DNA from 4 places in the Streptomyces sp. NPDC029526 genome. Region 3 is predicted to be linked to each of the others. Evidence: riboswitches for the same ligand, from Rfam matches in the RefSeq annotation. Region 3 holds a riboswitch; each other region holds the start of a gene.
What was found. Region 3 has a riboswitch for cobalamin ahead of cobN (cobaltochelatase subunit CobN). Riboswitches for the same ligand answer to the same signal wherever they lie in the genome.
Positions count from the first base shown of each region.

Region 1 (5,136 bases), on a different contig from region 3:
GCGATCAAGGGCTCGGTCAATGTGTCGCCCGGGGTTCCGGCAGCGACCACCCGGCCGCCCCTGAGGACGACGACCTGGTCGCAGTACATGGCCGCCAGGTTCAGGTCGTGCAGGGCGACGACGCTGGTGACGGGGAGTTCGACGATCAGCTTCAACAAGTCGAGCTGGTGCTGGATGTCGAGGTGGTTGGTGGGTTCGTCCAGGAGCAACTCGCGCGGTTCCTGGGCCAGGGCGCGGGCGATCTGCACGCGCTGGCGCTCGCCGCCGGAGAGCGTGTGCCAGGGCTGGTCCGCGCGGCCGGTGAGGCCGGTGCGCTCAAGGGCGCTGCGCACGGCTTCCTCGTCGGCCGCGGTGGCGGGGGTCCAAGCGCGTCGGTGCGGGATGCGGCCGAGGCGTACGACGTCGAGAACGGTCAGCTCGACGAGGGTGTCGGAGTGCTGCTCGACGACGGCAACGCGCCTGGCGACGGCGCGGCGGCCCCAGGCGCCGAGGGGACGCCCGTCGAGGGTGACGATGCCGGAGGCGGGGGCGAGGACGCCGGACAGCAGCCGCAGCAGCGTCGACTTGCCGGAGCCGTTGGGGCCGAGCACCCCGGTCACGGAGCCGGGCCGGGGGGTGAGGCTCACACCGTCGACGATCAGCCGCCCGTCGAGGGTGCGGCTCACGCGGTCGGCAGCGAGGGTGTGCGGCCCGGCGGGTGCCTGTCCACGGCCGGGCGGCCGGGTACCGTCGTCCCGCCGCTCGGTGCCGGTCGTCATCGCATCCTCCTCGTGCGGTACAGGACCAGGACGAACGCCGGAACACCGACGAGTGAGGTGACCACGCCCACCGGCACCTCCTGGGGGTCGAGGACGGTACGGGCCAGGGTGTCGGCCCAGACCAGGAACACCGCCCCGGCGAGCGCGGTGACCGGCAGCAGCCTGGCGTGCCCCGGGCCGACGAGGGCGCGGGCGGCGTGCGGCAGGACCAGGCCGACGAAGCCGATCGCCCCCGCCGAGCTGACCAGCGCGGCGGTCAGCAGCGCGGTCACGCACAGCAGCACCAACCGGGTCCGGGCGACGGACACCCCGAGCGTGGCCGCGGCGTTCTGGCCGAAGGCGAAGGCGTCCAGGGTGCGTGCGTAGCCGAGGCACAGCACGAGGGCGAGCGCCAGGACGGCCGCGCAGAGCCCCACTTCGGTCCAGCCGGCCCCGCTGAGCGAGCCGAGCATCCAGAACAGCACGCCCCGGGTGGTCTCCGCGTCGGCCGCCGTCGTCACGACGAACGAGGTCAGGGCGGAGAACAACTGCATCGCGGCCACCCCGGACAGGACCACCCGGTCGGTCGTCCCGCCGAGGGTGTGGCTGAGGAGCAGCACCAGAGCGAACGAGCTCAGGGCGCCCACGAAGGCGCCGCCGGAGACGGTCAGGACGCCGCCGCCGGCGCCGAGGACGATCACGGCGACGGCGCCGGTCGACGCACCGGAGGAGACGCCCAGGACGAAGGGATCGGCGAGGGGGTTGCGCAGCAGGGACTGCATCACCGCGCCGCACACGGCGAGTCCGGCCCCGCACACCGCGGCGAGCAGGGTGCGAGGCAGCCGCAGGTTCCACACGATGCCCTCGCGGATCGGCGTGAGATCCGTCGAACCCCAGCCCAGGTGGGAGGCGATCACCGACCACACGTCGCCCACCGCGATGTCCGCCGGACCGATGGTGATGGCCACGGCGACGGACGCGGTGAGCACCGCCAGCCCGGCGCCCAGGCCGGCGACGACGCGCACCAACCGGACGGCACCCCGCATGGGGCGGACCGGGGAGGACCGCAGGGCGGTTCTCATCCGGCGAGCCCGTACTCGCGCAGCGCCGCGGCGACCTTCTCCACGCCCTCGACGGTACGGATCGTCGGGTTCATGGCCTGCCCGCTGAGCAGGACGTACCGCTTCTCCTTCACCGCCTTCATGTTCTTCGTCGCCGGGTTCGACTGCAGGAACGCGATCTTCTTCGCGGCCGACTCGGCGGTCTGCGACTTGCGCGTGAGGTCGCCGATGACGAGCACGTCGGGATCGCGGTCGGCGACGGTCTCCCAGTTGATCTGGGGCCACTCCTGCGTGCTGTCGTCGAAGACGTTCTGCGCGCCGAGCGCGTGGGTGATGATGCCGGGCGCGCCGCAGCAGCCCGCCATGTAGGGGGACTCCTGGTTCGCGAACCAGTACAGGACGGTGGTGTCCTCGGCGCGGATCCCCGCCGTGGCCTTCGTCACCCGGCTCTTCAGCCGGGCGACGAGCTTCTCGCCCCGCTCGTCCACGCCGAAGACCCGGGCCAGTTCCCGTACTTCGCGGTAGACCGTCTCCATGGTCAGGGGCTTGGTCCGTGAGCCGTCGCCGTCGCCGCTGTTGTCCTTGCCCTCGCAGTCGGCGGGTGACAGGTACGTCGGTACGCCGAGCTCCTCGAACTTCTCGCGGGAGGCCACCCCGCCCTTGCTCAGGGTGGAGGTGAAGGAGGAGGCGACGAAGTCCGGTTCGGTGTCCAGGACTCGTTCGAACGACGGCTGGTTGTCGGCGAGCCGGGGCACCTTGGCGTTGGCCTTCTCCAGTCCCTTCATGACCGGGTCGGTCCAGGTGGCGGTTCCCACCACGCGGTCGGCGAGGCCGAGGGAGAGCAGGATCTCGGTGGTGCCCTGGTTCAGGGACACGGCTCTCTTCGGCGGAGCCTCGACCGTCACCTTCTGCCCACAGTTGTCGAACGTGACGGCTCCTGCATCCGAGCCGCCGGACTTCGGGGACGAGCCGGAGTCGGAGCCGGAACCGCACGCGGTGAGCAGCAGTGCCCCGGTCAGGAGCAGGACGGAACAACAGGCGGGACGTGACAAGTGCACGGTTGCGGCTTCCTAGGCGTCGGGACCCATACGCGGGGTCCGTGCGGACGATCGGTCGCCAGCAGGTCTTCGGACTCGGGATCACCCCGGCGGGACGCCTTCCCGGACCCGGCCGTGACCGTCGTCCAGTGGCTCTGCTGCCCCGCCCGTCACCCTCACCGCTGCGCGTCAGTTCCGGACTCTCACCGGATTCCCTGACCCGTGCACGTGTACGGACACGCCCACGAGTTCGACTGGCGTCCGGAAGTTACCACAGCCTTACCCATGTGGTCCGACCTGCCCGTCGGCGGTGCCCGCCGGGCCGAGGCGCGCCCCCTCCAGGTGGCCGCCGCTCCCAGTGGCTTCTCCGGCGCTGGTTCGGCCATGCGAGTCCCCAGGCGTCGGCCGAAGGGGACAAAGGCCACTGCGGCGCGGGCCAGGTCTGCCGAACCCCCGACCGCAGCGGTTGTATGACGTCCTGCTCGTGATCGTCTTCTCGACCAGCACCGTCCGGCGCCCATGGCGCCGCAATTCCCGAGCCCCGCCATCGCGGGCCGAACGCGCCGCGGCCCGTCCGGGAAGCCAAGTCCGCTGCCGTCGCGGATCCTTCGCCCCGCCCGGGAACCGTCCGCCTCTCCCGTCCGACTGCTGTGAGGAGGCAGGGAGGTGGCATGGAAGGGCTGGATGTCCGGATGTCGGGCGTCGTGTGCCGGCACGGCCGGGTCGAGGCCGTGCGCGACGTCGATCCCGACGTCGTGCGCGGGCAACGGGTGGCGCTGACCGGTACCAACGGGTCGGGCAAGACCACGTTGCTGCGTGCTGTTCTGGGGCTGCACCGGCATGTCGCGGGCCGGATCCTGGTGGGTGGCCGGGACACCGGGAGTGCTGCCGAGTGGGCGTGGCGGCGACGGGCGTGCGCGTGGATCCCGCAGAAGCCGGCGACCGGACGTTTTCCCTTGCTGGCAAGCGAGTTGCTGGCCAGCGGCGGTGCGCGTGCCGAGGCGGCGGAGGCGGCCGACAAGCTCGGGGTCGGGCATCTCGCCGACCGGCCGTTGCACACTCTGTCCGGTGGTCAGCTTCAGCGTATGTACCTGGCGCGGGCGGTCGGCTGTGTGGCGGCCGGGGCGGGCGTCCTGCTCGCCGACGAGCCCACCGCCGCCCTCGACTTCTCCGGTCAGGAGGAGGCGGCCGACGTCCTGCTCTCCTTGCCGGTGACCGTCGTGGTCGTCACCCACGACCGGGCTCTGGCCGAGCGCTGCGACCGGGTGCTGGAGATGGCCGCGGGACGTCTGCGGGAGGTCCGGTGAGCGTCCTGGCCGCGGCCGACGTCGGTCAGCTCCTGCAGCTCGTGCCCGTTCAACGGGCGGGTGTCGCCCTGCTGGTGGCCGCGGTCGGACTGCCGGTGATCGGTGTCGTCATCGTCGGCCTCGACATCATGCCGGTGCGGTTCGCGATGATGCATGTCGCACTCCTGGGCATCGCCGTTGCTCTGCTGACCGGGCTCGATCCCATGCTGTGTGCGCTGGTGGCCTGCGCGCTCGCCGGCGCCGGAGTCGCTCCGCTGGCCCGTACCCCGGACGGTCTGTCAGGTGCCATGGGTCTGCTGATGAGTCTGGCGATCGCTGCCGCCCTGCTCGTGCTGGCCGTCTCCGGCGTCAACGCGGCGGGCGCCTTCTCCCTGCTCTGGGGGTCCATCCTCTCGGTCGGTACCGCCGACCTGTGGCTGCTCGTCGTGCTGGCCGTCGTCGTACCGGCTCTTTTCTGGTGGCGTCGCAGAGACATCGCGCTCCTCCTCTACGACCGTGAACTCGCCCTGTCCTCGGGCGTGCGGGTCGACCGGCTCACCCTCGTGCTGCTGGTCCTGGTCGCGGTGTCCGTCGCCGGGGCCATCAAACTCACCGGCGCCCTCCTCGTCGACGCGCTGACGCTTCTTCCGGCCCGCTCCCTGCCGCGCCTTGCTCATGGCGAAGAGGGGAAAGGGTGGTAAAGGAGCGTGCTGGTCGGCTCTCCCGTCCCGCTCTCGCACTCGCCTGCGAGCCGGCATCGAATTACCCCCGAGCCGGCCCAATGCCGTCGACTCTCGACATGCTTGATGAGACGTCAGGTAAGTCAGCATCCACTCAGCATCAGTTCCGTACGATTTCTCGCGCGTGCGCCTGGTCGGTGGCTTCGCGGCAGCCTGGCTGGCGCTGAAATGCGCAGGCGGGAAGTCTGGTCACAGCAACGCACGATTTTCCTGGAGGTCTTCGAGCCGAAGGCATGCCGATGTACAGTGAACGACGCCCTTGACCTGCAGAAAGC
Region 1 is NZ_JBEZWE010000041.1:1,425-6,560, forward strand. It holds gene AB0F01_RS31170 (ABC transporter ATP-binding protein) at 1-758, opposite strand, end outside; gene AB0F01_RS31175 (iron chelate uptake ABC transporter family permease subunit) at 755-1,783, opposite strand; gene AB0F01_RS31180 (ABC transporter substrate-binding protein) at 1,816-2,856, opposite strand; cobalamin riboswitch at 2,899-3,092, opposite strand; gene AB0F01_RS31185 (ATP-binding cassette domain-containing protein) at 3,507-4,142, shown strand; partial or broken gene AB0F01_RS31190 (metal ABC transporter permease) at 4,139-4,792, shown strand.
Region 1: it holds a riboswitch for cobalamin, as region 3 does, so the genes downstream of both, AB0F01_RS31180 (ABC transporter substrate-binding protein) here and cobN (cobaltochelatase subunit CobN) in region 3, are expected to answer to the same signal.

Region 2 (8,127 bases), on a different contig from region 3:
CGGCCGATGTGCGCCCGAGGCGCGGCCGATGTGCGGCCGGTGTCGGCGGTCGGCGGCTCGACGGTCGGCCCGCCGCCCGACAACAGGGGGTGCGGCGGCACGAGGGGCCCGTCAGTGAGGCGGTGGCTGCCCGTAACGGGCGGCGATGCCGAGGGCACGCGTGTGGAGGGCGGCACGGAGGGACGGAGGGCCGAGGGCCTCCGCGTCGGGAGCCAGACGCCACAGGACCCAATGGGCGTGCTCGGCGTCCTGGAACGTGGCCTCCAGACGCAACCAGCCGTCCGGGTCCGGAGGCTGTCGGTCGGGGAAGCGGAACCCGAGTGCGGCGTCGAGCACTTCGTCCTTGCGTTCCGCACTCACCCGGAGCAGCACGGTGAGGCGGTCGCCGTCCTCGACGAGGCTCGCCGAGCGTTGCCTCCACAGGCGGTCGAGGTCCACCTGGCCGGTACGGTCCGCGGGCCGGCTGAGTGCCTCGGCGGCCCGGATGCGGGAGAGGCGGTAGGTCCGGTCGGCGCCCGACCGGGTGGCCAGGAGGTAGCTGCGGCCGGCCGCGGTGACCAGGCCGATCGGGTCGACGGTGCGCCACGCCGCGTCCTGGCCGACGGCGGCGTAGTGGATGCGCACCTTCCGCCCGGCGAGGACCGCGTGCCGGACTTCGCGCATGGCGGCGTCGGGTATCCGCTCGGTGTCGAGCCGGCGGGCGAGCAGGTCCGTGTCCGGGTCCAGGTGGAACCGCCGGGCCGCTGCGGACGTGCCGGAGCGGTGGGAGTCGGGGAGTGCGTCGAGCACCTTGCGCAGTCCGGAGGCGAGTGCCGGGCCGAGTCCGAAGACCTGTTCGCCGCGTGTGGACCCGGCCGCGAGGAGGGCGAGGGCTTCCTCGTGGGTGAGCCCGGTCAGTCCGCTGAGCTCCGTGCGGAAGTCGTTCAGGAGCGCGAACCCGCCGTGCCGCCCGCGCTCGGAGTACACCGGCACACCCGCCGAGGACAGGGCCTCGATGTCGCGGAGCACGGTGCGGGTGGACACCTCCAGCTCACGGGCGAGTGCAGGCGCCGTCATCCGGCCGTTCCGGCGCAACAGCAGGACGAGCGAGATCAGCCGGTCGGCGCGCATCCGAGAACCGTAGCGAATACATGACCGAGGGTGTCGTGATACGCGGGGAGGCTGGTCCACATCACGCGGGGGGCGGCCGGGCCGGCTCCATGGGCGTGGAACATCACGTGTGGAAAAGGGAGTTGGTAGATCGATGGAGCGTTCGACGGTGAACCCGTGGCCGTGGTCGGTACCTCTCGGATACAGCCAGGGAGAACTCGTTTCGGGGCACACCCGGACCCTGTACTGCTCCGGTCAGGGCGCGATGGGCGACGACGGCACACCACGTCACGTGGACGACATGGCGGGGCAGTTGACGCTGGCCCTCGACAACCTGGAAGCCGTGCTGACCCAGGGAGGCATGTCGCTCACGGAACTGGTCAGGCTGAACGTGTACACCACCGACGTGGACCGGCTCTTCGAGCACTACGGAGTCCTGGCCGCCCGCCTGGGAGCCGCCCGGGTGGCACCGACCACCACGATGCTCGGGGTGACTCGACTGGCACTGCCCGAGTTGATGGTGGAACTCGAGGGGACCGCGGTCGCCTGATACCGACGCGGTCACCGATCGGTGCGGCATCGCTGAGTGACCCGGGGCGGAACGGACCCGCGCCACGGAGGTGCCGGAGGCGGCCGGGGACGGTGCGCGGTCCCGGCCCCGCCGCCCGCCCGTGTCCGGCACGAGCAACGGGGGGTTTCCGGTGCCGTCCTCCCGCGCGGGCGGGGGAGGCGACAAAAGAGCTCGCGGCGGCGTCCGTGGTCCACTAGCGTCGGTGCGGCCGTGGCCTGCGACGAGCGCCATGGCGCTTGCCGGCCGCCCGTACGGCGGCACCTCCGGACGAAAGCGGTGGGACCGTGGCGTGTCGTATCAGTGAACTGGTGTTGGGCTGCCGCGATCCCGAGGCGCTGGCACGGTTCTGGTGCGAGGTCCTGGACTTCGTCGTGCTCGACCGTGAGGGCGACGAGATGCTGGAGATCGGGCCGCGTGAGGGCTTCGGCGGCGCTCAGCCCACGATCATCCTCAGCCGCCGGGACGAGCCGGAGCCCGGCAAGCTGCGTCTCCACATCGACGTCAACCCCACCGACCGTGACCAGGACGCGGAGCTGGAGCGCCTGCTGGCGATCGGCGCGCGTCCGGCCGAGATCGGTCAGACGGGGGACGAGCAGTGGCACGTCCTGGCCGACCCCGAGGGCAACGAGTTCTGCCTGCTGAAGGCCCGCCTGAAGCCGCTGTGACCGCGCGGCCGACTGCTCGGCCGTGACGGCCTGGTTGCGACGGCCTGGTTGTGGCTGCCCGGCCGCCGGTGGAGGATAACCGGCGGCCGGGCAGTGCCGTCGCTGTGCGCGTCACGGCCTCCGCAGCGCGCCCCGGTGCTCACGGACCGCGATGCGCGCCAACTTGGTGAGCATCATGCCGTTGCGGACGGAGGCGACGTAGTCCACCGGCAGCCCGTGCATGCGCGTCCCCGGTCCCCGGAGCGGGTGCCACTCCAGCAGGAACAGGGTGTTCTCACCCCACGGGACGAGCTGCATCGCGATGCGCGCCGCCCCGAAGGGTTCCGCCCGTGCTTCCAGTTCCAGACGCCGGTGCGGTTCGCAGATCCGTACGGTGCAGATGTCGTCCAGGGTGAGCGGGCCGGCGCCGACGCGGACGCGGAGTCGCGCACCCACCTGGGGCCAGTGCGCGTCGACGCCGAGGATGCGCTGGGTCCCGGTCACCCACTCGTGGTACCGCTGACCGTCGGCCAGCAGGTCCCAGACCGTGGACGGCGGACTGAGGATCAGGCGGCGGTTGCGGGCCATGGTCACCAGGCTTCTCGGTCGGTGCGAGCTGACCGTTCTCCCGGCACGACGGTGAACGGCCGGGCCGCTTCGGGGCCCGTACCCAGGCTGGTTCGCACGCCGGTGACCTGCCCACACCTGGGCGTCCATACGGGCGGCGGCGAGGGAACGAGGCGCAGCGCGGCCCGGGCGGGGGAGAGGCGTGCGCCGCTATTCGGTCCGCGTCGGCGCGTCGTCTTCCGGATCGGGGGACCCGTGCTCGCCGAGCCAGCGGGCGAGTTTGCCACGCCGGCCGATGGCCCGCAGGCGGCGCTCCGTGGCGTCCCGGGTGTGCGGGGTGGTGATGAGCAGCAGTTCGTCGCCCTCCCGCAGCACGGTCTCCCGGTCCGGGACGAGGGTCGTGCCGTCGCGCACGATGAGGGTGACGACGGTCGGAGGCGGCAGCCTCAGCTCGAAGACGGCGACCCCGTGCAGCCGGGAACCCTCCGGGATGCCGACGGTGAGCAGGTCGGCGTCCAGGACGTCGAGGGGCGCGGTCTCCACCTGGATCTCGCGCAGCGCGCCCGTGCGGACCAGACGCAGACGCCGGGCCACCGCGGGCAGGGTGGGGCCCTGGATGAGGGTGAAGAGGATGACGAGGAGGAACACGATGTTGAGCACGTCGCGAGCCCCGTCGATCCCGGCCACGATGGGGAAGGTGGTGAGCACGATGGGCACCGCGCCCCGCAGGCCCGCCCAGGAGATGAACGTCTGCTCCCGCCAGGGGATCGGGAAGGGCAGCAGGCACAGCACCACGGAGATCGGGCGGGCGACGAACAGCAGCACCGAACCGACGACGAGCGCCGGGACGATCGCCGACGGCAGTTCGCTGGGATCGACCAGCAGGCCGAGCATGACGAACAGGCCGATCTGCGCCAGCCAGCCGGTGCCCTCGGCGAAGGAACGGGTCGCGGCACGGTGCGGCAGCTGGGCGTTGCCCAGCACCAGGCCGGACAGGTACGCGGCGATGATGCCGCTGGCGCCGACCGTGCCGGCCGCGGCGAACGCGATGATCCCGAAGCCGACCGTGGCCAGGGGGTACAGCCCCGTGGCGGGCAGGGCGATGTGCCGCAACGCGGCGGCGCCGAGCCGGCCGATCAGCACGCCGAGCAGCCCGCCGACGGCGAGCTGGTAGAACAGGTTGAGGACGAGGAGCCCGGGGCTGGACGGGTTGGTTCCCACGGTGGAGAAGACCAGGACCAGGATGATGGTCGGAGCGTCGTTGAAGCCGGACTCGGACTCCACCAGCCCGGTCAGCTTCTGCGGCAGGGGCAGGGAACGCAGCACGGCGAACACGGCGGCGGCGTCGGTGGAGGAGACGATGGCCGCCAGCAGCAGCGCCAACTGCCACTCCATGCCGAGCAGCCAGTGGGCGCCGGCCGCCGTCACGACGACCGAGATGCCCACCCCGACGGTCGCGAGCACGCCGGCGGGGGCCAACTGACGCCGGACGTCCTCCCACCGGGTGCTCAGACCGCCCTCGATGAGGATCAGTCCCAGGGCCGCGGTCCCCAGTGCCTGGGCCATCTGGGCGTTGTCGAAATCCAGGCCGATCCCGTCCTCCCCGGCGATCACGCCGACCGCGAGGAAGAGCAGCAGGCTGGGCAGGCCGATGCGGTGCGCCGTGTGGGCCGCGGCGATGCTGGCCAGCAGGACGACCCCGCCGATCAGGAGGGCGAGGTACAGCTCGGGCAGCGTCATCCGGGGGTCCTCGCGCAGTCACCCGCGACGGAACGGTTGGCGTGGCGGGGGCATCTGCGCCGCGTCACCTCGCCGCACGCGCCCGGGGGCCGTGACCCCTCCTGGTCCTCCCACCGGGTCCGGGCCCGCAGCGGTGAGCGCCCGAAGCACCCGAAGCGCGCGAAGCGCCTGAAGCGCCCGGGGTGACCGAACCGTGCCGACGGCCCGAACGGCGGCGGATGCGGAGGGCACGTCGGACGTGGCGGATGCGGCGGGCATGTCGGGTAGGGCGGATGCGGCGAGCTTGTCGGCCACGGCGGCCACGCCGGGCGCAGCGCGCGTGTCGGGTACGGAGGGAGCGGCGTGCACGCCGACCGCGGGATGCGGCGGGACCGAGGGGCGGGACATGATCGGCGGGCACCGTACGAGCGGGGCACCTCGGGCGATGGCGGGGCGCCGCCGCGCTGGCGCGGTGTCGCACGTACGCGCACGTTCCCCGCGACGCGTCGGCGCAGGCCGCTCCGCACGTGACGGGTCGACCGCCCGGCGTGGTGGCTCCGGCTGCCACGGCGGCCGTCGAGTCCGTCGCGGCCCCCGTGGTGGCCGGCGCAGCAGCCGCGGCCGTCGTGACAGCCGGAGCAGTCGTGGCCGTCGTGGCCGTCATGCCCGTCGAGGTGGCCGTCGCGGTGGTCGTCGTGGTCGGCGGTGGCGGTCATCTGATCTCCTCGCACGGTGGGACAACGATCACACCCGGGGCGAAGCAGCCTAGAACACGCATAACCGGCTGCGACAGCGGCGTGACGTGGAGGAATGCCGGCCCGCGACCGCCGCCGAAGACCAGTGTCCCTGGTGACAGGGCCTGTCGGAGGAGCCGACAGGGGTGACCGGGCGGGTGACCGGGCAGTGGTGCGTGCACCACCCACCGGAGCTGACCGGGGCACTCGGGGGCCGGGGCACACGGGTGCGATGATGACCGGTGACAGGGCGACGACGGTCCGAGGAAGCCGGTGCGAATCCGGCGCGGTCCCGCCACTGTGATCGGTGAGCGCGTCCCCAACAGGCCACTGCCCCACGGCGGGTGGGAAGGCGGGGACACCAGCTACGACCCGAGAGCCAGGAGACTCACGTCGTCGCCTCCTCGCACGGAAACCGGGGCGGATCTCCCCGGAGGAGGGGTGGTTCGGCATGCTCGTTCGCAGGGAGGACGACGATCCGGGGCAGGAACAGGTGCCTCCGCGCCCGGCCGGTGAGGTTCCGTGCCGGATCGTGGTGTGCCGGGACTGCTGCTGCGGCACGGTGAAGGTGAGCGGGGACCACGCGGCCCAGACCGCGCGTCTGCGTACCGTGGCCCCCGTGCGGGTGTCCGCCTGCCTGGACGTGTGCGACCAGGCCAACGTCGTCGTCGTACAGCCCTCCTCCGCAGGACGGGCCGCCGGAGGCCGCCCGGTGTGGCTGGGACTGGTCAACGACCCGGCCGCGACCGAGGACATCGCCGGCTGGGTGCGTGCCGGCGGCCCCGGGGTCGCCCCGCTGCCGGACATCCTGGACCTCTACACCTTCACGCCGCCGCGCCGCCGCACCCCGGGGCCACCCCGTCGACGGTGACGCACAGCCGGCAGGTCGGTCTGCCGCCTGACGCACAGTCGGCAAGACGGTCTGCCGCGTGACGCGCAGCCGCCAGGGCGGGCTCCCGTCGTGGCGGGCTCCCGTCAGGAACGTGCCCGCGAGCGCGCCCGGGGGGCATCGCACCGGACGGCGGGGGAGGAGCGGACGCCCGTTCGCGAGCGAAGGGGACCGGGCGCCCGGAGGCCGGAGGTCCCCCGACCGCCCCAGGATGCCTGTAGGTCGTCGGACCACTCCAAGTCGGTTCACCGGCACCGGATGTGGGGTCGGCACCCATGGTGAGCCGGCCCCCAGCCCTCCGCCCCGGCGGCATACAGCGCCTTCGCGCCTGGCAGGCGACCACATATCGTCCCGGCGGACGGTGTCGTAGGCGCCCATACCGGTGGGCTTCCGAGCATCCCTAGAGTCGCGTCCATCGATGACGGAGCCGCGGCGCGCGGGTCTTCGGACCCATGCCGCCCGGCTGTTCGGGGGGCGTACCGCGCCCCTGACGGAAAGGGACCGTATGGGGCTGGACAAGGCGGTCGACAGCGCGGACGAGGCCGTGGCCGACATCCACCAGGGCGCGTCGCTGGCGGTGGGCGGCTTCGGACTGTGCGGCATACCGAGCGCGCTGCTCGCCGCGCTGCTGGAGCGGGACGTGGGCGGCTTCAAGGTCGTCTCCAACAACTGCGGGGTGGACGACTGGGGGCTCGGCCTGCTGCTGAGGGCCGGGAGGATCGCCCGCATGACCAGCTCCTACGTGGGCGAGAACAAGGAGTTCGCCCGCCAGTACCTCAGCGGGGAACTGGAAGTGGAGCTGGTCCCCCAGGGAACACTGGCGGAACGCCTGCGGGCCGGCGGGGCGGGTGTCCCGGCGTTCTACACGCCCGCCGGCGCCGGCACGCAGGTCGGGCAGGGCGGGCTGCCCTGGCGGTACGGTCCGGACGGCGCGGTCGCGGTCGCGTCGCCGGCGAAGGAGACGCGCGTCTTCGACGGCCGCGAGTACCTGTTGGAGGAGGGCATCACCACCGACTTCGCCCTGGTGCGGGCGAGTGTCGCCGACCGCCACGGCAACCTGGTGTTCCATTCCTCGGCCCGTAACTTCAACCCGCTGGCCGCGATGGCGGGACGCGTCACCATCGCCGAGGTCGAGCACCTGGTGGAGCCGGGCGAACTGGACCCGGACGCGGTGCACCTGCCGGGGATCTTCGTCCAACGGGTGGTCCGCGTCTCGCCCGACGACCCCACCGCCGTCCGGCGGATCGAACGGCGCTGCGTGCGCAGCGGCCAGGAAGGCGGTGCCTGACATGGCGCTCACCCGCGAGCAGATGGCGGCCCGGGCCGCCCGTGAACTGGCCGACGGCACGTACGTGAACCTCGGCATCGGCCTGCCGACGCTCATCCCGAACCACCTGCCGCCCGGTGTGGAGGTGGTGCTGCAGTCCGAGAACGGCATCCTCGGCGTCGGTCCCTACCCGCATGAGGACGAACTCGACGCCGACCTGATCAACGCGGGCAAGGAGACGGTCACGGTCCTGCCGGGGGCCTCCTTCTTCGACTCCGCGCTGTCCTTCGGCATGATCCGCGGCGGACACATCGACGCCGCGGTGCTCGGCGCCATGCAGGTGTCCTCCCGCGGGGACCTGGCGAACTGGATGATCCCGGGGAAGATGGTCAAGGGCATGGGCGGCGCCATGGACCTGGTGCACGGTGCGCGCCGCGTCATCGTGCTCATGGAGCACACCGCCAAGGATGGCAGCCCCAAGCTGGTCGACGCGTGCGACCTCCCCCTCACCGGAACCGGCGTCGTCCAGCGGGTCATCACCGACCTGGCGGTCGTCGACATCACCCCGGACGGCTTCGTCCTGGCCGAACTCGCCCCCGGTGTCGGGGTCGAGGAGGTGCGCGCCGCCACCGGCGCCGACCTGATCG
Region 2 is NZ_JBEZWE010000016.1:59,215-67,341, reverse strand. It holds gene AB0F01_RS25765 (WYL domain-containing protein) at 112-1,110, opposite strand; gene AB0F01_RS25760 (RidA family protein) at 1,244-1,639, shown strand; gene AB0F01_RS25755 (VOC family protein) at 1,945-2,325, shown strand; gene AB0F01_RS25750 (SRPBCC family protein) at 2,437-2,892, opposite strand; gene AB0F01_RS25745 (potassium/proton antiporter) at 3,082-4,611, opposite strand; cobalamin riboswitch at 5,588-5,714, shown strand; gene AB0F01_RS25740 ((2Fe-2S) ferredoxin domain-containing protein) at 5,776-6,195, shown strand; gene AB0F01_RS25735 (CoA transferase subunit A) at 6,719-7,501, shown strand; gene AB0F01_RS25730 (CoA transferase subunit B) at 7,503-8,127, shown strand, end outside.
Region 2: it holds a riboswitch for cobalamin, as region 3 does, so the genes downstream of both, AB0F01_RS25740 ((2Fe-2S) ferredoxin domain-containing protein) here and cobN (cobaltochelatase subunit CobN) in region 3, are expected to answer to the same signal.

Region 3 (8,127 bases):
GACGGCCCGCAGGGTCATCAGGGACGGGTCACCGGGGCCCAGACCGACCCCGTACAGCTTGCCGCTCACTCTTCCTCGCTCGCGATCGCGTTGAGGGCCGCCGCCGCGATGGCGCTGCCCCCGCGCCGGCCGCGCACCACCAGGTGCTCCAGTCCGGACGGGTGGGCGGCCAGGGCGTCCTTGGACTCGGCCGCGCCGACGAAGCCGACGGGCACGCCGATGACGGCGGCGGGCCGCGGGGCGCCTTCGTCGATCATCTCCAGCAGCCGGAACAGCGCGGTGGGCGCGTTGCCGACGGCCACCACCGCACCCTCCAGCCGGTCCCGCCACAGCTCCAGGGCGGCGGCGCTGCGCGTGGTGCCCAGCCGCGCCGCCAGCTCCGGCACGTTCGGGTCGGACAGCGTGCACAGCACGTCGTTGCCGGCGGGCAGCCGCTTGCGGGTGACCCCGCTGGCGACCATCTGCACGTCGCAGAGGACGGGCGCCCCGGCGCGCAGCGCCTCGCGGGCGCGGGCCACCACGTCCGGGCTGAAGGAGAGGTCGCGGACGAGGTCGACCATGCCGCAGGCATGGATCATCCGGACCGCGACCTGGCTGACGTCGGCGGGCAGGGCCGCGAGGTCGGCCTCCGCGCGAATGGTGGCGAAGGACTCGCGGTAGATGGCCGCGCCGTCCTTCTCGTAGGCGTACGTGGTCACGGTGTCGTTCTCGCTGCTCTCGGTCGTCGTACGGCTCATGGAAGGATCGCCGCCAGGGCGGCGGCGAATCCGGAGGGGTCGTCCAGGGACGTGCCGCGCGGGTCCTGTCCCCGGACGGCGGTGGTGAGGCGGTAGCCGCCGCCGGGCTCGGCGACCACGTCGACCCGGTCGCCGCGGGGGTGACCGCAGCGCCGCTCGCACCCGGACCAGTACACCGGCAGCGGGGCCCGGCCGGCCGCGGTGAGGGCCCGGCCGGCGTCCGCGCGCACGTCCGCACGGGACTTGGCGCAGCCCGGGCGGCCGGTGCAGGCGCCGACCCGCGGCCAGGGCGACGTGGCGTCGGTGACCAGCCCGATGGCGGCGAGCCGGGCGAGGACGTCGGCCGCCCGGCCGGGGCCGGCGTCCGGCGCGGGGACGACGAGGCCGCGCCACGGCGTGAGCCGCAGCTCACGCGTCGGGAACGCGGCGGCGGCCCGCATCACCTCCCGCCACTGGGCGGCGGTGAGCCGGCCGAACGGTGCGTGCGCGCACAGCGCGGCACCGGCCCGCCCGGGGGCCGGGCCGGCCGCTTCGACGGTGTCCCGCAGCTCGGTGGTGTCCCGGCCCTCGGTGGTGTCCCGGTTCTCGGTGGTGTCCCGGTTCTCGGTGGTGTCCCGGTCCTCGGCCGTGTCCCGGGCCACGCGGGCGCACCCGATGCCCGCCCGCGTCAGCCCGCGTGCCACCGCGCCCGTCAACTCGTCGTCCGGCACGTCCAGTTCGTGGATCCGCCAGACCCGCGCGCCGCGGGCGCGCGCCACGTCCAGGAACACCTCCGCCGCCAGCACGGCGGCCCGGGGCGCGTCCTCGCCGGAGACCCGCAGGGCCTCCGGTGCCGAGCCCAGCGAGAGCAGCGCGCCCTCGCCGTGCGTCGCCCGCACGGTCACGTCGGCGCCGAGCCCGGCGACATCCCCGCGCCCGTCGTCCAGCGCGAACAGGAAGCGACCCGACAGGGCCACCGCCGCCGCGCTCGCGCACAACGCCGCGTCCAGGTCCGTCAGCCACCGCCGCACGTCCCGCGCGCCCCGCCCGTCCAGGCCGGACAGCGGGGAGGCGACGACGTTGCGCACCCGTTCGTGCGCCGGCGACGGCAACAACCCGGCCGCGCCCAGCAGTTCGGCGAGCTCCGCGCCGCACGCGGCCCGCAGCCCCCGCAGTTGGACGTTGCCCCGGGAGGTCAGATGCAGCTCCCCGTCACCGAGGAGCCGGGCCGCGTCCCCGAGCACCACGGCCTGCTCCACGGTGAGCACACCGCCCGGAATCCGCACCCGGGCCAGCGCCCCGTCGTCCGCCTCGTGCAGCCGCAGGGCACCCGGGCAGGCGTCGCCGGCGTCCCGGGAGACCGCTGTGGCCTGGGACGACGAGGGGTGGGGTGCCGTGGACATGGCGGCGAGCATACCCACCATCACACCGGGTGCACGCCCTCCCGTCCTCGCCGGGCACCTACTATGCTCCTCAGCGGATCACCCGATCCGCCACCGCCATGACGGCGACAGGGGAGGAAGCCCGGTGAGAATCCGGCGCGGTCCCGCCACTGTGAATCCGGCCACTGAGGCCGGGTGAGCCAGGAACTCCCGCCGTCTACACCGCCCGGGGCGCGGACCCCGAGGAAGGCCAGACGACGCATGCCGTTCTCGTCCGGGGACCACCCCCAGCACGCCGAGCAGCCCCGCATCCTGCTCCTGTCGACCTCCGACACCGACCTGCTCAGCGCCCGCGCCGCCGACGGCCCCGTGGCCTACCGGTTCGCGAACCCCTCCCGGCTCCCGCTCGACGACCTGCCCGCCCTCCTCGACGGCGTCTCCCTCGTCGTCGTCCGCCTGCTCGGCGGCCTGCGCGCCTGGCAGGACGGCCTCGACCTGCTGCTCGCCGACGGCCGCCCCGTCGTCGTCCTCACCGGCGAACAGGCCCCCGACGCCCAGCTGATGGCCGCCTCCACGGTCCCCGTCGGCATCGCCGCCGAGGCGCACGCCTACCTCGCCCACGGCGGCCCCGCCAACCTGGAACAGCTGGCCCGGTTCCTGTCCGACACGGTCCTGCTCACCGGCCACGGCTTCGATCCGCCCGCGCCCGCCCCCACCTGGGGCCCCCTGGAGCGCACCTCCCGCGGCGGGAACGGACCCGTCGTGGCCGTGCTCTACTACCGCGCCCACCACATGAGCGGCAACACCGCCTTCGTCGAGGCGCTGTGCTCGGCCGTCGAGGACGCGGGCGGACGCGCCCTGCCGCTGTACGTGGCCTCCCTGCGCGCCCCCGAACCCGAGCTGATCGACGCGCTCGGGGCCGCCGACGCGATCGTCACCACCGTCCTCGCGGCCGGCGGCACCCGGCCCGCGGAAGCCTCCGCGGGCGGCGACGACGAGTCCTGGGACGCGGGCGCCCTCGCCGCCCTGGACGTGCCCATCCTCCAGGCGCTGTGCCTGACCGGCTCCCGCACCGCCTGGGAGGACAACGACGAGGGCGTCTCCCCGCTGGACGCCGCGAGCCAGATCGCCGTGCCCGAGTTCGACGGCCGCCTGATCACCGTGCCGTTCTCCTTCAAGGAGATCGACGCCGACGGCCTGCCCGCCTACGTCGCCGACCCCGAACGGGCCGCCCGCGTCGCCGGCATCGCCGTCCGCCACGCCCGCCTGCGGCACGTCCCCGCCGCCCGCAAGCGCCTCGCCCTGGTCCTCTCCGCCTACCCGACCAAGCACTCCCGCATCGGCAACGCCGTCGGCCTGGACACCCCCGCCAGCGCGGTCGCCCTGCTGCGCCGGCTGCGCGAGGAGGGCTACGACTTCGGCGACGGCGCCGACGTGCCCGGCCTGGCCTCCGGCGACGGCGACGAACTGATCCGCGCCCTGATCGAGGCCGGCGGCCACGACCAGGAGTGGCTCACCGAGGAGCAGCTCGCCCGCAACCCGGTGCGCATCCCGGCCGCCGACTACCGCCGCTGGTACGCCACCCTCCCCGAGGACCTGCGCACCTCCGTCGAACGGCACTGGGGCCCGCCGCCCGGCGAGATGTTCGTCGACCGCAGCCGGAACCCGGAGGGCGACATCGTCCTGGCCGCCCTCCGCTTCGGCAACCTGCTGATCCTCATCCAGCCCCCGCGCGGCTTCGGCGAGAACCCCATCGCCATCTACCACGACCCCGATCTGCCGCCCTCCCACCACTACCTGGCCGCCTACCGCTGGATCGCCGCCCCCGCCGACGACGGCGGCTTCGGCGCCGACGCGATGATCCACCTCGGCAAGCACGGCAACCTGGAGTGGCTGCCCGGCAAGAACGCCGGCCTGTCCGCCGCCTGCGGCCCCGACGCCGCCCTCGGCGACCTCCCCCTGATCTACCCGTTCCTGGTCAACGACCCCGGCGAGGGCACCCAGGCCAAGCGCCGCGTCCACGCCACCCTCGTCGACCACCTCGTCCCGCCGATGGCCCGCGCCGACTCCTACGGCGACATCGCCCGCCTGGAACAACTCCTCGACGAGTACGCGCAGATCGCGTCCATGGACCCGGCGAAGTTGCCCGCGATCCGCGCCCAGATCTGGACCCTCATCCAGGCCGCCCGCCTCGACCACGACCTCGGCCTCCAGGACCGCCCCGACGACGACGGCTTCGACGACTTCCTGCTGCACGTCGACGGCTGGCTGTGCGAGGTCAAGGACGCCCAGATCCGCGACGGACTGCACGTCCTCGGCACCCCGCCGGACGGCGCCGACCGCGTCAACCTCGTACTGGCCATTCTGCGCGCCCGCCAGATCTGGGGCGGCACCACCGCCCTGCCCGGCCTGCGTGAAGCCCTCGGCCTCGACGAGTCCGCCGCCACCCGCACCACCGCCGACGCCGCCGAGGAGGAGGCCCGCGCCCTCGTCCAGACCATGGAGGATGCCGGCTGGGACCCCGCCGCCGTCCCCGCCGACCGCGGTGAACAGGTCCGCGCGATCCTGGAGTTCGCCGCCCGCGAGGTCGTGCCCCGCCTCGCCGCCACCACCGCCGAACTCGACCACGCCGTGCACGCCCTGAACGGCGGCTTCGTCCCGGCCGGCCCCTCCGGCTCCCCGCTGCGCGGTCTGGTCAACGTGCTGCCGACCGGCCGCAACTTCTACTCCGTCGACCCCAAGGCCGTCCCCTCCCGGCTCGCCTGGGAGACCGGCCAGGCCCTCGCCGACAGCCTCCTCGAGCGCTACCGCGCCGACCACGGCGACTGGCCCAACTCCGTCGGCCTGTCCCTGTGGGGCACCAGCGCCATGCGCACCGCCGGCGACGACGTCGCCGAGGCGCTCGCCCTGCTCGGCGTCCGCCCCGTCTGGGACGAGGCGTCCCGCCGCGTCACCGGCCTCGAAGCCGTCCCGTACGAGGAACTGGGCCGCCCGCGCATCGACGTCACCCTGCGCATCTCCGGCTTCTTCCGCGACGCCTTCCCGCACACCATCGGCCTGCTCGACGACGCGGTCCGCCTGGCGGCCGGACTGGACGAACCGGCCCACGTCAACCACGTCCGCGCCCACGTCCAGCAGGACCTGGCCGACCACGGCGACGAACGGCGCGCCACCACCCGCATCTTCGGCTCCCGCCCCGGCACCTACGGCGCCGGCCTGCTCCAGCTCATCGACTCCCGCGACTGGCGCACCGACGCCGACCTCGCGGAGGTCTACACCGTCTGGGGCGGCTACGCCTACGGCCGGGAACTCGACGGCCGCCCCGCCCGGGGCGAGATGGAGACCGCGTACCGGCGGATCGCCGTCGCCGCCAAGAACACCGACACCCGCGAACACGACATCGCCGACTCCGACGACTACTTCCAGTACCACGGCGGCATGGTCGCCACCGTCCGCGCCCTGCGCGGCACCGCCCCCGAGGCGTACATCGGCGACTCCACCCGCCCCGAGACGGTCCGCACCCGCACCCTGGTCGAGGAGACCTCCCGGGTCTTCCGCGCCCGGGTCGTCAACCCCAAGTGGATCGAGGCGATGCGCCGCCACGGCTACAAGGGCGCCTTCGAACTCGCCGCCACCGTCGACTACCTCTTCGGCTACGACGCCACCACCGGCGTCCTCGCCGACTGGATGTACGACAAGCTCACCGAGGCGTACGTCCTGGACCCCGCCAACCGGGAGTTCCTCCAGCAGGCCAACCCGTGGGCCCTGCACGGCATCGCGGAGCGGCTGCTGGAGGCCGAGTCGCGCGGTATGTGGGAGAAGCCGGACCCGGAGGTGCTCCAGCAGCTGCGGCAGGTGTTCCTGGAGACGGAGGGCGACCTGGAGGGCGAGGACTGAGTCGCCGGTCTCGCTCGTGCCGGTGCGGGAACCGCCCCGCGGTCCCCGCACCGGCCCGCCCGGGTCAGCGGCTCCCCGGGGCCGACGCGCCGGCGGCCGTCCGCCCCGGCAGGAACGTCACGTGCGGCGCCCCCGTCTCCGGGTGCGCGCCGACCTCCGCCGCGACCCCGTACACCTCGGCCAGCAGCCGGGGGGTGAGGACCTCGGCGGGTGTACCGGCGGCGGCCACCGTCCCCTCGTGCAGCACGTAGAGCCGGTCGCAGAAGTACGCGGCCAGGTTCAGGTCGTGCAGCGCCAGCAGCACCGTCGCGGACAGCCGGCGCAGGGCGCCCAGGATGTCCAACTGGTGCCGCACGTCCAGGTGGTTGGTGGGTTCGTCCAGCACGAGCAGGGCGGGCCGCTGGGCGAGGGCACGGGCGATGAGCACCCGCTGCCGCTCACCGCCGGACAACCGGTCGAAGGAGCGGTCCGCCAGGTGAGCCGCGTCGACCGCGGCGAGGGCGTCACCGATCAGCGCCGCGTCCTCGGCCGTGTCCCCGTCGAGGAACCGCTTGTGCGGAGTACGGCCCATCGCGACCACCTCACGCACCGTCAGCTCGAAGTCGGCGCCCCCGTCCTGCACCACCGCCGCGACAGTCCGCGCCAGCTGCCGCACCGGCACCGACCAGGCGTCGGCCCCGTCGACCGTCACCCGGCCCGAATCGGGCCGCAGCACCCGGTACACGGCGCGCAGCAACGTCGACTTGCCGCTGCCGTTCGGCCCGACCAGCCCGATGGTCTCGCCCGCGCGGGCGGACAGGGACACCTCCCGCACCAGGCGTCGCGCACCCGCCGAGAGGGACACGCCCTCGACGGACAGCCCGACGGCGGAGCGGCCCGAGAGGCCGCCGGCACCGTGAGCCTTCACGCGAGCCCCCCTTCCGTGCCACGCCGGGCGTCACGGCGCATCAGCCACAGGAAGAACGGCCCCCCGCACAGCGCCGTCAGCACGCCGACGGGGATCTCCATGGGCGCCGCCACGACACGTGCGCCGATGTCGGCCCAGATCAGGAACACCGCCCCGCCGAGGGCGGCCGTCGGCAGCACCCGGCGGTGGTCGGACCCCACGAACAACCGCACGATGTGCGGCATCATCAGGCCGACGAAGCCGATCGGCCCGGCCGCCGCGACCAGTACCCCGGTGACCAGGGACACCAGGACGAACAGGCGGGCCCGGAAACGCGCCACGTCCAGTCCCATGGTGGTCGCCGCCTCCTCACCCGCCAGCAGCAGGTTCAGGTTCCGGGCCTGCGCCAGCAGCACGCCGATGCCCACCGCCAGCCCCAGCCCGGGCAGCCACAGCGCGTCCCAGCCGACCCCGCCGAGACCGCCGAGCGTCCAGGCGAGCACCGCGCGGGCCTCGTTGCCCCGGTCCGTGGTCAGCAGCAGCAGGTTCAGCACCGCCGTGAGCACGGCCGCGACCGCCACCCCGGCCAGCACCAGCCGGGCCGACGTGATCCGGCCGCCCGCGCGGGCGGTGGCGTACACCACCAGCAGCGCCCCCAGCGCCCCGGCGAACGCGGCGGCCGGCAACGACACCGGCCCGAACACGCTCACCCCGAACACGATCACCGAGACCGCGCCCAGCGACGCCCCCGACGACACGCCCAGCAGGTACGGCTCGGCGAGCGGGTTGCGCAGCAGCGCCTGCAGCGCGGTGCCGACGACGGCCAGCCCGGCCCCGGTCACCGCGCCGAGCAGCACCCGCGGCGCCCGCACGTCCAGCACGATCGTCTCGCGCGCCCGGGACCAGCCGGGATCGCTCCACTCCACGCCCCACGCGTGCGTGACGATGCCCCACACCTGCCCCGGCGGCACCCGCACCGACCCGATCGCCAGCCCGGCCGTCGCGGACGCCACCAGCAGCACCGCGAGGACGAACAGCACCGGCCCGAGGCGGACGCGCCGCGGGCCGGCCGCCTTCCGCGGGGGAGCAGTCACCAGGGTGCCGGCGCCGCTCACCGGAAGCTCTCGGGGTGCAGCCCGCGCGCCAGGTCACCCACCGCGTACGCCGACCGGACGCCGACCAGGGTCGCGGTCAACGGCAGCACCACGAACCGCTTGTTCCGGATCGCCGGCACGTCCTTCAGGGC
Region 3 is NZ_JBEZWE010000006.1:108,612-116,738, reverse strand. It holds gene AB0F01_RS16670 (precorrin-2 C(20)-methyltransferase) at 1-69, opposite strand, end outside; gene AB0F01_RS16665 (precorrin-8X methylmutase) at 66-737, opposite strand; gene cobG (precorrin-3B synthase) at 734-2,131, opposite strand; cobalamin riboswitch at 2,176-2,329, shown strand; gene cobN (cobaltochelatase subunit CobN) at 2,360-5,995, shown strand; gene AB0F01_RS16650 (ABC transporter ATP-binding protein) at 6,060-6,902, opposite strand; gene AB0F01_RS16645 (iron ABC transporter permease) at 6,899-7,978, opposite strand; gene AB0F01_RS16640 (ABC transporter substrate-binding protein) at 7,993-8,127, opposite strand, start outside.

Region 4 (8,127 bases), on a different contig from region 3:
CGGCGGGGAGCAGGCGATCTCCCTGATCCGGGCGCCCCCGCCGGACGCCCTGCCCGGCGTCCCCGCCTCGGGACTGCTCCCCCGGGTGCCGGCGCCTCCGGTCGTCCCGCCCGGGCGGCCCGCCTCCCGGTCTTCCCGCCTCGACACCTCCGCGCCTCCCGGCCGTCCCACCCCGGCGCCCCGGCGGCGGGAGCCGTCCCGCCCGGGTGCCGCTACTTCGTGAGGACCGCCCCGGCCCCCGCCGCCGACGGGGCGGTCACGGTGTCCCAGTGCACCGTGCGGTCGCACCAGCGGTCGAGGAGGATCTGGTCGTGGCCCACGGCGAGCAGGGCGGCGCCGGTCGCCGCGCGGTAGTCCTCGACGACGGCCACCAGCGCGGCCGTGGTGGAGGCGTCCAGCATCGCGGTCATCTCGTCGCAGATGAGCAGGCGCGGCTTCAGTACCAGCGCGCGGGCGAGGCAGGCGCGCTGGAGCTGGCCGTCGCTGACCTCGTGGGGGCGGCGGGTGAGCAGGTCGGGGGTGAGGCCGACCGTCCCGGCGAGTTCGGGGACCCGGGCGGGGATCTCCTCGCGGCGGCCGGTGGCGCGCAGCGGTTCGGCGATCAGGTCGGTCAGGCGCAGCCGGGGGTCGGCGGAGAGCCGGGGCTGCTGGAAGACGACGCCGAAGGCGGTGCGGGCGGCGCGCGGGGCGCGGTGGCGCCAGTGCCGTACGGGGGTGCCGTCGAGGAGGACGGTCCCGGCGTCCGGGCGGTGCAGCAGGGCGGCGACCCGGGCGAGGGTGGACTTGCCGCAGCCGCTGGGGCCGAGCAGGCCGACGGATTCGCCCGCGGCGACGGTGAGGGAGGCGCCCCGGACGGCGGGGGCGCGGCGGTCGTAGCCGGCGGTGACGGTGCGCAGTTCAAGCACGGGCGTCCTCCGGGGTGCGGGCCGGGACCGGGTGGTGGCAGGCGACGGACGCGGTCAGGACCGGGACGGTGGCGCAGGCCGGGGTGGCGCGGTCGCAGCGGGGGGCGAAGGCGCAGCCGTCGGGGAGGCTGCCGAGTTCGGGGGGCAGGCCGGGGATGGGGGTGAAGGCGCGCTCGGGGAGGGCGTCCAGCAGCCCGCGGCTGTAGGGGTGGCGGGGGCCGGGTGCGCCGAAGAAGGTGTCCGCCGGGGTGAGTTCGACGATGCGTCCCGCGTACATGACGGCGACCCGGTCGGCGATGCGGGCGGCGGCGGCCAGGTCGTGGGTGATCATCAGCAGGGCGCGGCCCTGTTCGGCGTCGACGTGGCGGCGCAGTTCGTCGACGGTGCGCTCGACCAGGTCGCGGTCGAGGCCGGTGGTGGGTTCGTCGGCGAGGAGCAGGGGCGCGTCGCCGATCAGGGCGAGGGCGGTGGCGGCGCGCTGGGCGAGGCCGCCGGAGAGTTCGTGCGGGTAGCGGTCGAGGTGGTCGGCGGGGAACGCGGCGCGGGCGGCTGCCTGTTCGGCGGCCTCGCGCAGGGCGTCCCGGCCGCGGACGCCGGTGAGTTCGGCGACCGTCTCCTCCACCTGGGCGCGGATGGTGCGGACGGGGGTGAGGTGGGCGGCGGGGCTCTGCGGGACGAGGCCGATGCGGCGGCCGCGGACGCTGCCGGCCAGGGTGGCTTCGTCGGCGGTGAGCAGGTCGAGGTCGCCGAGGCGGGCGTGGCCGGCGGTGCGCGCGTTGGCGGGGAGCAGGCCGAGGAGGGCGGAGGCGAGGACGGACTTGCCGCAGCCGCTCTCGCCGACCAGGGCGAGGCATTCGCCGGGGGTGACGTCGAAGTGGGCGTCGGTGACGGCGGGGACCTGACGCCCGCCGGGCATCAGGAAGCGCACGGTCAGGCCGCGGACGGACAGCACGGGGGGTGACGCGGTCACAGCGTGAGCTCCGATCGGCGGCGGGGGTTGATCCGTTCCCGCCAGACTCCGGCGAGCCCGGCGATGGCGAGGGTGGGGATGATCAGGAAGAGGCCGGGGAACAGGGTGGGCCACCACTGTCCGGCGAGCAGCGAGCCGCGGGCGCCCTGGATGAGGGTGCCGAGGCTGGCGGTGTGCGGGGGCAGGCCGAGGCCGAGGAAGGACAGGGCGCTCTCGTGCCACATGGCGTGCGGGACCATCAGGACGGCGGCGAGTCCGGCCTGGGGCAGGACGCCGGGCAGCAGGTGGCGCAGGGCGACCCGCCACCGGGAGGCGCCGCCGGAGACGGCCGCGTCGATGTAGGGGCGGGAGCGCAGGGACAGCACCTCGGCGCGCACGATGCGGGCCGTGGACAGCCAGTGGGTGAGGGCGACGGAGATCACCACGGGCCAGACGCCGGGCCGGAACATGGCCACGATGAAGATGCCGAGCAGCAGGTGCGGCACGGAGGCGATGGCATCGACGACGCGCATCACCAGCCGGTCGACCCAGCCGCCTAGGGCGCCGGCGGTGGCGCCGACGGCGGTGCCGATGACGGTGGCGGTGAGCGCGGCGACCAGGCCGACGAGCAGGGAGACGCGCAGGCCGTAGACGCAGCGCAGCAGGAGGTCGCGGCCGACGTCGTCGGTGCCGAAGGGGTGGGACCAGCTGGGCGGTAGGAGTTTCGCGGAGAGGTCGACGGCCTGCTGGTCGAGCTGGGCCAGCGGCGGGACGAGCAGTACCGCGAGGACGGTCAGGGCGACCAGCGTGGCGGAGACGCGCAGCCGGAGGGTGTGGGTGGAGCGGCGGGCGGTGCCGCGCCCGCGCGGGGCGGGCCCGGGGAGGGGGGTCTTCTCCAGGGTGGTGTCAGCCATGGGGATCACATCTCATCCAGCTTCACCCTCGGGTCGGTGAGTCCGTACAGCAGGTCGGCGAGCAGGTTTCCGGCGAGGACGGCGGCGGTGGCGAGGGTGGTCAGCGCGGCCAGCAGCGGGAAGTCGACGGCGGTGGCGGCCTCGACGGTGGCGGCGGCGATGCCGGGCCAGCTGAAGACGGTCTCCACCAGCAGGGCGCCGGTGATGAGTTCGGGGACGCGGGAGCCGATCAGGGTGAGGACGGGCAGCAGGCCGGAGCGCAGGGCGTGGCCGAGCAGGACGGTGCGTTCGGCGAGGCCGCGGGCGCGGGCGCCGCGCACGGGGTCCTCGGCGAGGGCGTCGCCGACGCCTTGGCGGACGTAGAGCGTGAACCAGGGCAGCTGGGAGACGGCGAGGACGCCGGCGGGCAGCACGAGGTGGGTGGCGAGCTGTCCGGCGGTGACGTGGTCGCTGCCGGTGTCGGTGAGGCCGCCGGCCGGCAGGACGTCCAGTTTCAGGGCGAACAGCCAGATGGCGAGCAGGGCGATCCAGAAGACCGGGGCGGCCTCCAGGGAGTACGACACGGAGGTGATCGCCCGGTCGACGAGCGAGCCGGGGCGGCGGGCGGCCAGCACGCCGAGCAGGGTGCCGAGCAGGACGGCGACCACGAAGGCGACGGCGCACAACAGCGTCGACCACAGCAGCCGTTCGCCGATGACCTCGGCGACCGGCTGGCGCATCACGGTGGACTGGCCGAGGTCGCCGGTGACGGCGGAGGTCAGCCAGTCCCACCAGCGGGCGGTGAGGGGGCGGTCGACGCCCAGGTTCTCGCGCAGCCGGTCCAGGGTCTCCTGGTCGGCGCCGAGGGCGGCGGTGCCCGCGTACGCCTTCACGGGGTCGAAGGGGGAGGCGGCGGCGAGGGCGAACGCGCCGAAGGTGACGACGAGGAGCACGGGCACGGCGAACAGGGCCCGCCGTGCCACGAGCCGTCCCATCGCCGCCCAGGGCAGGGTGCTCACTTCTTCGGCTTCCAGTCCTCGACGTTCCACCAGGGGCCGCTGGCGAAGCCGTGCTCGTGCGGTTCGGTCTGGGTGGTCAGGCCGTCCCAGTCGTCGTCGAGGACGTAGAGGTGGTCGATGTGGGTGAGGAAGGTGTAGCCGGGGTTCTTCACGAGGGCGCGCTGGAGGTCGTCGTAGGCGGCCTCGCGCTCGGCCTGGACGCGGGTGCGGCGGCCCGCGTCGAGGGCCTTGTCCACGGCCGGGTCGTCGTAGCGGGCCATGTTGTTGAAGCCGTCGCCTGCCAGGGAGGAGTGCAGGAGGGTGTACAGGCCGAAGTCGGGGTCGCCGACGCTGCCGAAGCCGGCGAGGACGGCGTCCCGCTTCATGCGGGGCTCGATGACCTCCCAGGTCCCGCTCTCGACGGTGACGTCGATGCCGGCCTGCTTGGCGTCGGAGGCGTAGGCGAGGGCGTGGTCCTGGCGGACCTTGTCGCCGGAGGGGTAGTAGAGGGTGAACGCGGCGCGGCGGCCGTCCTTGGCGCGGATGCCGTCCTTGCCGGGCTTCCAGCCGGCGTCGTCGAGGATCTTCTTGGCGCGGTCGAGGTCGCGGGGGCGCTCGACGTCCTCGGCGAACCAGGAGTCGTCGACGGGGAGGGGGCCGTAGGCGGGCCGGCCGGCGCCGTCGAGGATCTTGTCGACCATGGCCTTGCGGTCGACGGAGAGGTCCAGGGCCCGGCGGATGGCGGTGTCGCGGGTGACGGGGTGCTCGGTGGGGAGGGTGACCGCGCGGAAGTCGTAGGAGGTGGCCCGGTACGTCCTGCGGTCGTCGTCCTTCTCGAAGGTGGCGGCGAGGTTGGGCGGCAGGGTGGCGCCGTCGAGGTCGCCGGAGCGCAGCCGGGTGGCGCGGACGTCGTCGTCGGCGATGACCGCCATGGTGAGCTTCTTCACCTTGGGGGCGCCGCCCCAGTAGTCCGGGTTGGCCTTGAAGGTAAGCTTCTCGCCCTTGCGCCAGTCGGTGAGGACGTACGGTCCGGTGCCGATCGGCCGGGTGTTGAAGGAGCCGGTGTTGGGGTCCTGCTTTCCGGCCACGTGCTCGGGGACGATGGGCAGCACGGTGCGGGAGGCGAAGGCCGCGTAGGGGTAGTCGAGGGTGAAGACGACCTTGTGGTCGCCGTCGGCCCGGACCTCCTTGATGGCGTCCAGTTCGCTCTTCGCGGTGTTGTTGGTCTTGTCGTCGAGCACCGTGCGGTAGGTGTAGACGACGTCCTCGCTGGTCAGCGGCTCGCCGTCGCTGAACTTCACGTCGTCGCGGAGGGTGAAGGTGTAGGTGCGGCCGTCGTCGGCGACCTCGGGGAGGTCCTTGGCGAGGGCGGGCCGGAGGTTCATCTCCGCGTCGCGGGCCAGCAGCCCGTCGAAGATCTTGGAGTTGCCGTCCTTGCCGTAGCCGAGCAGCGGGTTCAGGGTGTCCGGCTCGGAGGGGACCCCGATCACCACGGCGTCGGCGGCTGCACCGCCGTCCGCACCGCCGCTGCCCGGTGCCGAGCAGGCGGCGACCGTGCCCGCCATCACCGCGGCGACGGCGGCGCTCCGTACGCGTCGGGTCGTCATCGAACCTCACACTCCAGTTGACCGATCATCGTTGTTGCATATTAGTTGCAGCAAGGGGCTACCCGATACCGGCTCCCCCCAGTCCCCGCGCACCCCCTCACTCCGGGGCGCGCGGCGTCCGTGCAGCCCGGGCGCCGTGCGTGCGCCCCCTGTGACCGCTTGTCACCGGACGGGAACGGGCACTACTGTCGCCACGCCTTGGTGACGGGAAATCCGGTGCGACACCGGTGCGGCCCTCGCCACTGTGATCGGGAAGTCCTGCTCCTGCCCCCACGGGCGGCCACTGGGTCCTTCGGGACCCGGGAAGGCGGAGCACGGGCGGTGGTACCCGTCAGCCAGGAGACCGGCCAAGGCGCGTCAACCATCCACGAGGTGCTGGAGAGGGTCTGCTGAGCCATGCACATAGCCGAGGGTTTTCTGCCACCGGCGCACGCGGTCGCCTGGGGTGCCGCGTCGGCGCCGTTCGTCGTCCACGGAGCCCGGTCGCTCGTCCGTGAGGTCAGGAACCATCCCGAGAGCACCCTGCTCCTGGGCGCCTCCGGAGCGTTCACGTTCGTGCTGTCCGCGCTGAAACTGCCGTCGGTGACCGGCAGTTGCTCCCACCCCACGGGGACGGGACTCGGCGCCATCCTGTTCCGGCCGCCGGTCATGGCGGTCCTGGGCACCATCACCCTGCTGTTCCAGGCGCTGCTGCTCGCCCACGGCGGCCTGACCACGCTCGGCGCCAACGTCTTCTCGATGGCGGTCGTCGGACCGTGGGCCGGGTACGGCGTCTACCGGCTGCTGCGCCGCGCGGACGTGCCGCTGATGGGCGCGGTGTTCGCCGCCGCGTTCACCGCCGACCTGTCGACGTACTGCGTGACCAGCGTGCAGCTGGCGCTCGCCTTCCCCGACCCGGGCAGCGGCTTCGCCGGCGCGCTCGGCACGTTCGGCGCCGTCTTCGCCGTCACCCAGATCCCGCTGGCGGTCAGCGAGGGACTGCTCACCGTGCTGGTGATGCGCCTGCTGGTGCGCTCCAGCCGGGGCGAGCTGACCCGGCTCGGCGTGCTGGTGACGCGGGCCGGGCGCGGGACGGCGGACGCCGCGGACCCGTCCCACCCGTCCGGCGCGTCCGGCACTTCGGGCGCTTCTGGCGCTTCTGGTGCTCCCGGCGCCTCCGGTACGACCTCCGGGGCGGTGACCCGATGAGCCGGAACGCCAGGATCAACACGCTGCTGCTGCTCGCCGTCGTCGTGCTCGCGGTGATCCCGCTGGTGTTCGGGCTCGGCGACCACAAGGAGGAGCCCTTCGCCGGTGCGGACGCCGAGGCGGAGACGGCGATCACCGAGATCGCCCCGGACTACGAACCGTGGTTCTCGCCGCTGTACGAACCCCCGTCCGGAGAGGTCGAGTCGGCCCTGTTCGCCCTCCAGGCGGCGATCGGCGCGGGCGTCCTCGCGTACTACTTCGGGTTGCGGCGGGGCCGCCGGCAGGGCGAGGAGCGGGCGTCGGCCTCCACTGCCACAGGGGCGGACGCGGGGGTCACGGCAGCCGGTCCGGGCGCGCGGGCGGACGCGGTCCCCGGCCCCGGGGACGACGCCGGCGAGCGGCGGGTCTGATCCCGGGTGCTCCCGATCGACGCGGCGGCGCACAGCAGTCACTGGCGCCGCCGCCATCCCGTGGACAAGGCGGTACTGGGGCTCGGGCTCACCGTGCTCGCGGTCTCGCTGCCGCCCTGGCCGGGCGCGGCCCTGGTGCTGGTGACCGCCGTCGCCCTGCTGCTGGGCCCGGCCCGGGTGCCCGGCCGCCGGCTGTGGCGCGCCTACCGGGTGCCGCTGGCCTTCTGCGTCACCGGGGCGCTCCCGCTCCTGGTGCAGGTGGGCGGTCCCGGAGGGTTCCTCTCCCCCGCGGCCCACGGCCCGCAGCGGGCCGCGGAGGTGCTGCTGCGGACCTCCGCCGCCTCCCTCGGCGTGCTGCTGTTCGCGTTCACCACCCCGATGTCCGACCTGCTGCCCCGCCTGGTCCGGGCCGGGGTGCCGGCGCCGCTCGTCGACGTGGCGCTGGTGACGTACCGCATGAGCTTCCTGCTGCTCGACGCCGTCCGCCGGGTCCGTGAGGCGCAGGCCGCCCGGCTCGGGCACACCACCCGGGCCGCGACCTGGCGCTCGCTGGGCGGGCTCGGCGCCACCGCCTTCGTGCGCTCCTTCGACCGGGCGGCGCGCCTCCAGGCCGGGCTGGCCGGGCGCGGCTACGACGGCACCCTGCGGGTACTGGTGCCCGAGGTGCGCGTCTCGGTGCCCTTCACGACCGCGAGCCTGGCCCTACTGGCGACCCTCGCGGCCCTGGCACTCGTCCTGGAAGGGCCGTTGTCGTGAGCGAGTGCGAACTGGTGGCCCTGCGGGGCGCGTCCTTCGCCTACGAGGACGGTCCGGCCGTGCTCAGCGGCCTGGACTTCGCGGTCCGCGAGGGGCGTGCGCTGGCCCTGCTGGGGCGCAACGGCAGTGGCAAGACCACCCTGATGCGTCTGCTCAGCGGCGGACTGCGCCCGCACACCGGGGAGTTGACGGTCCATGGGCAGCCGGTGCGGTACGACCGGGCCGGGCTGACGCGGCTGCGGACGGCGGTGCAGCTGGTGGTGCAGGACCCCGACGACCAGTTGTTCGCCGCGTCCGTCGGCCAGGACGTGTCGTTCGGGCCGCTGAACCTCGGGCTGCCCGACGCCGAGGTGCGGCACCGGGTCACCGAGGCGCTGGCCGCGCTGGACATCACCGCCCTGGCCGACCGGCCGACCCACCT
Region 4 is NZ_JBEZWE010000009.1:46,028-54,154, reverse strand. It holds gene AB0F01_RS20170 (ATP-binding cassette domain-containing protein) at 213-905, opposite strand; gene AB0F01_RS20165 (ABC transporter ATP-binding protein) at 898-1,875, opposite strand; gene AB0F01_RS20160 (ABC transporter permease) at 1,872-2,768, opposite strand; gene AB0F01_RS20155 (ABC transporter permease) at 2,774-3,742, opposite strand; gene AB0F01_RS20150 (ABC transporter substrate-binding protein) at 3,763-5,352, opposite strand; cobalamin riboswitch at 5,535-5,719, shown strand; gene AB0F01_RS20145 (energy-coupling factor ABC transporter permease) at 5,749-6,540, shown strand; gene AB0F01_RS20140 (energy-coupling factor ABC transporter substrate-binding protein) at 6,537-6,950, shown strand; gene cbiQ (cobalt ECF transporter T component CbiQ) at 6,957-7,706, shown strand; gene AB0F01_RS20130 (ATP-binding cassette domain-containing protein) at 7,703-8,127, shown strand, end outside.
Region 4: it holds a riboswitch for cobalamin, as region 3 does, so the genes downstream of both, AB0F01_RS20145 (energy-coupling factor ABC transporter permease) here and cobN (cobaltochelatase subunit CobN) in region 3, are expected to answer to the same signal.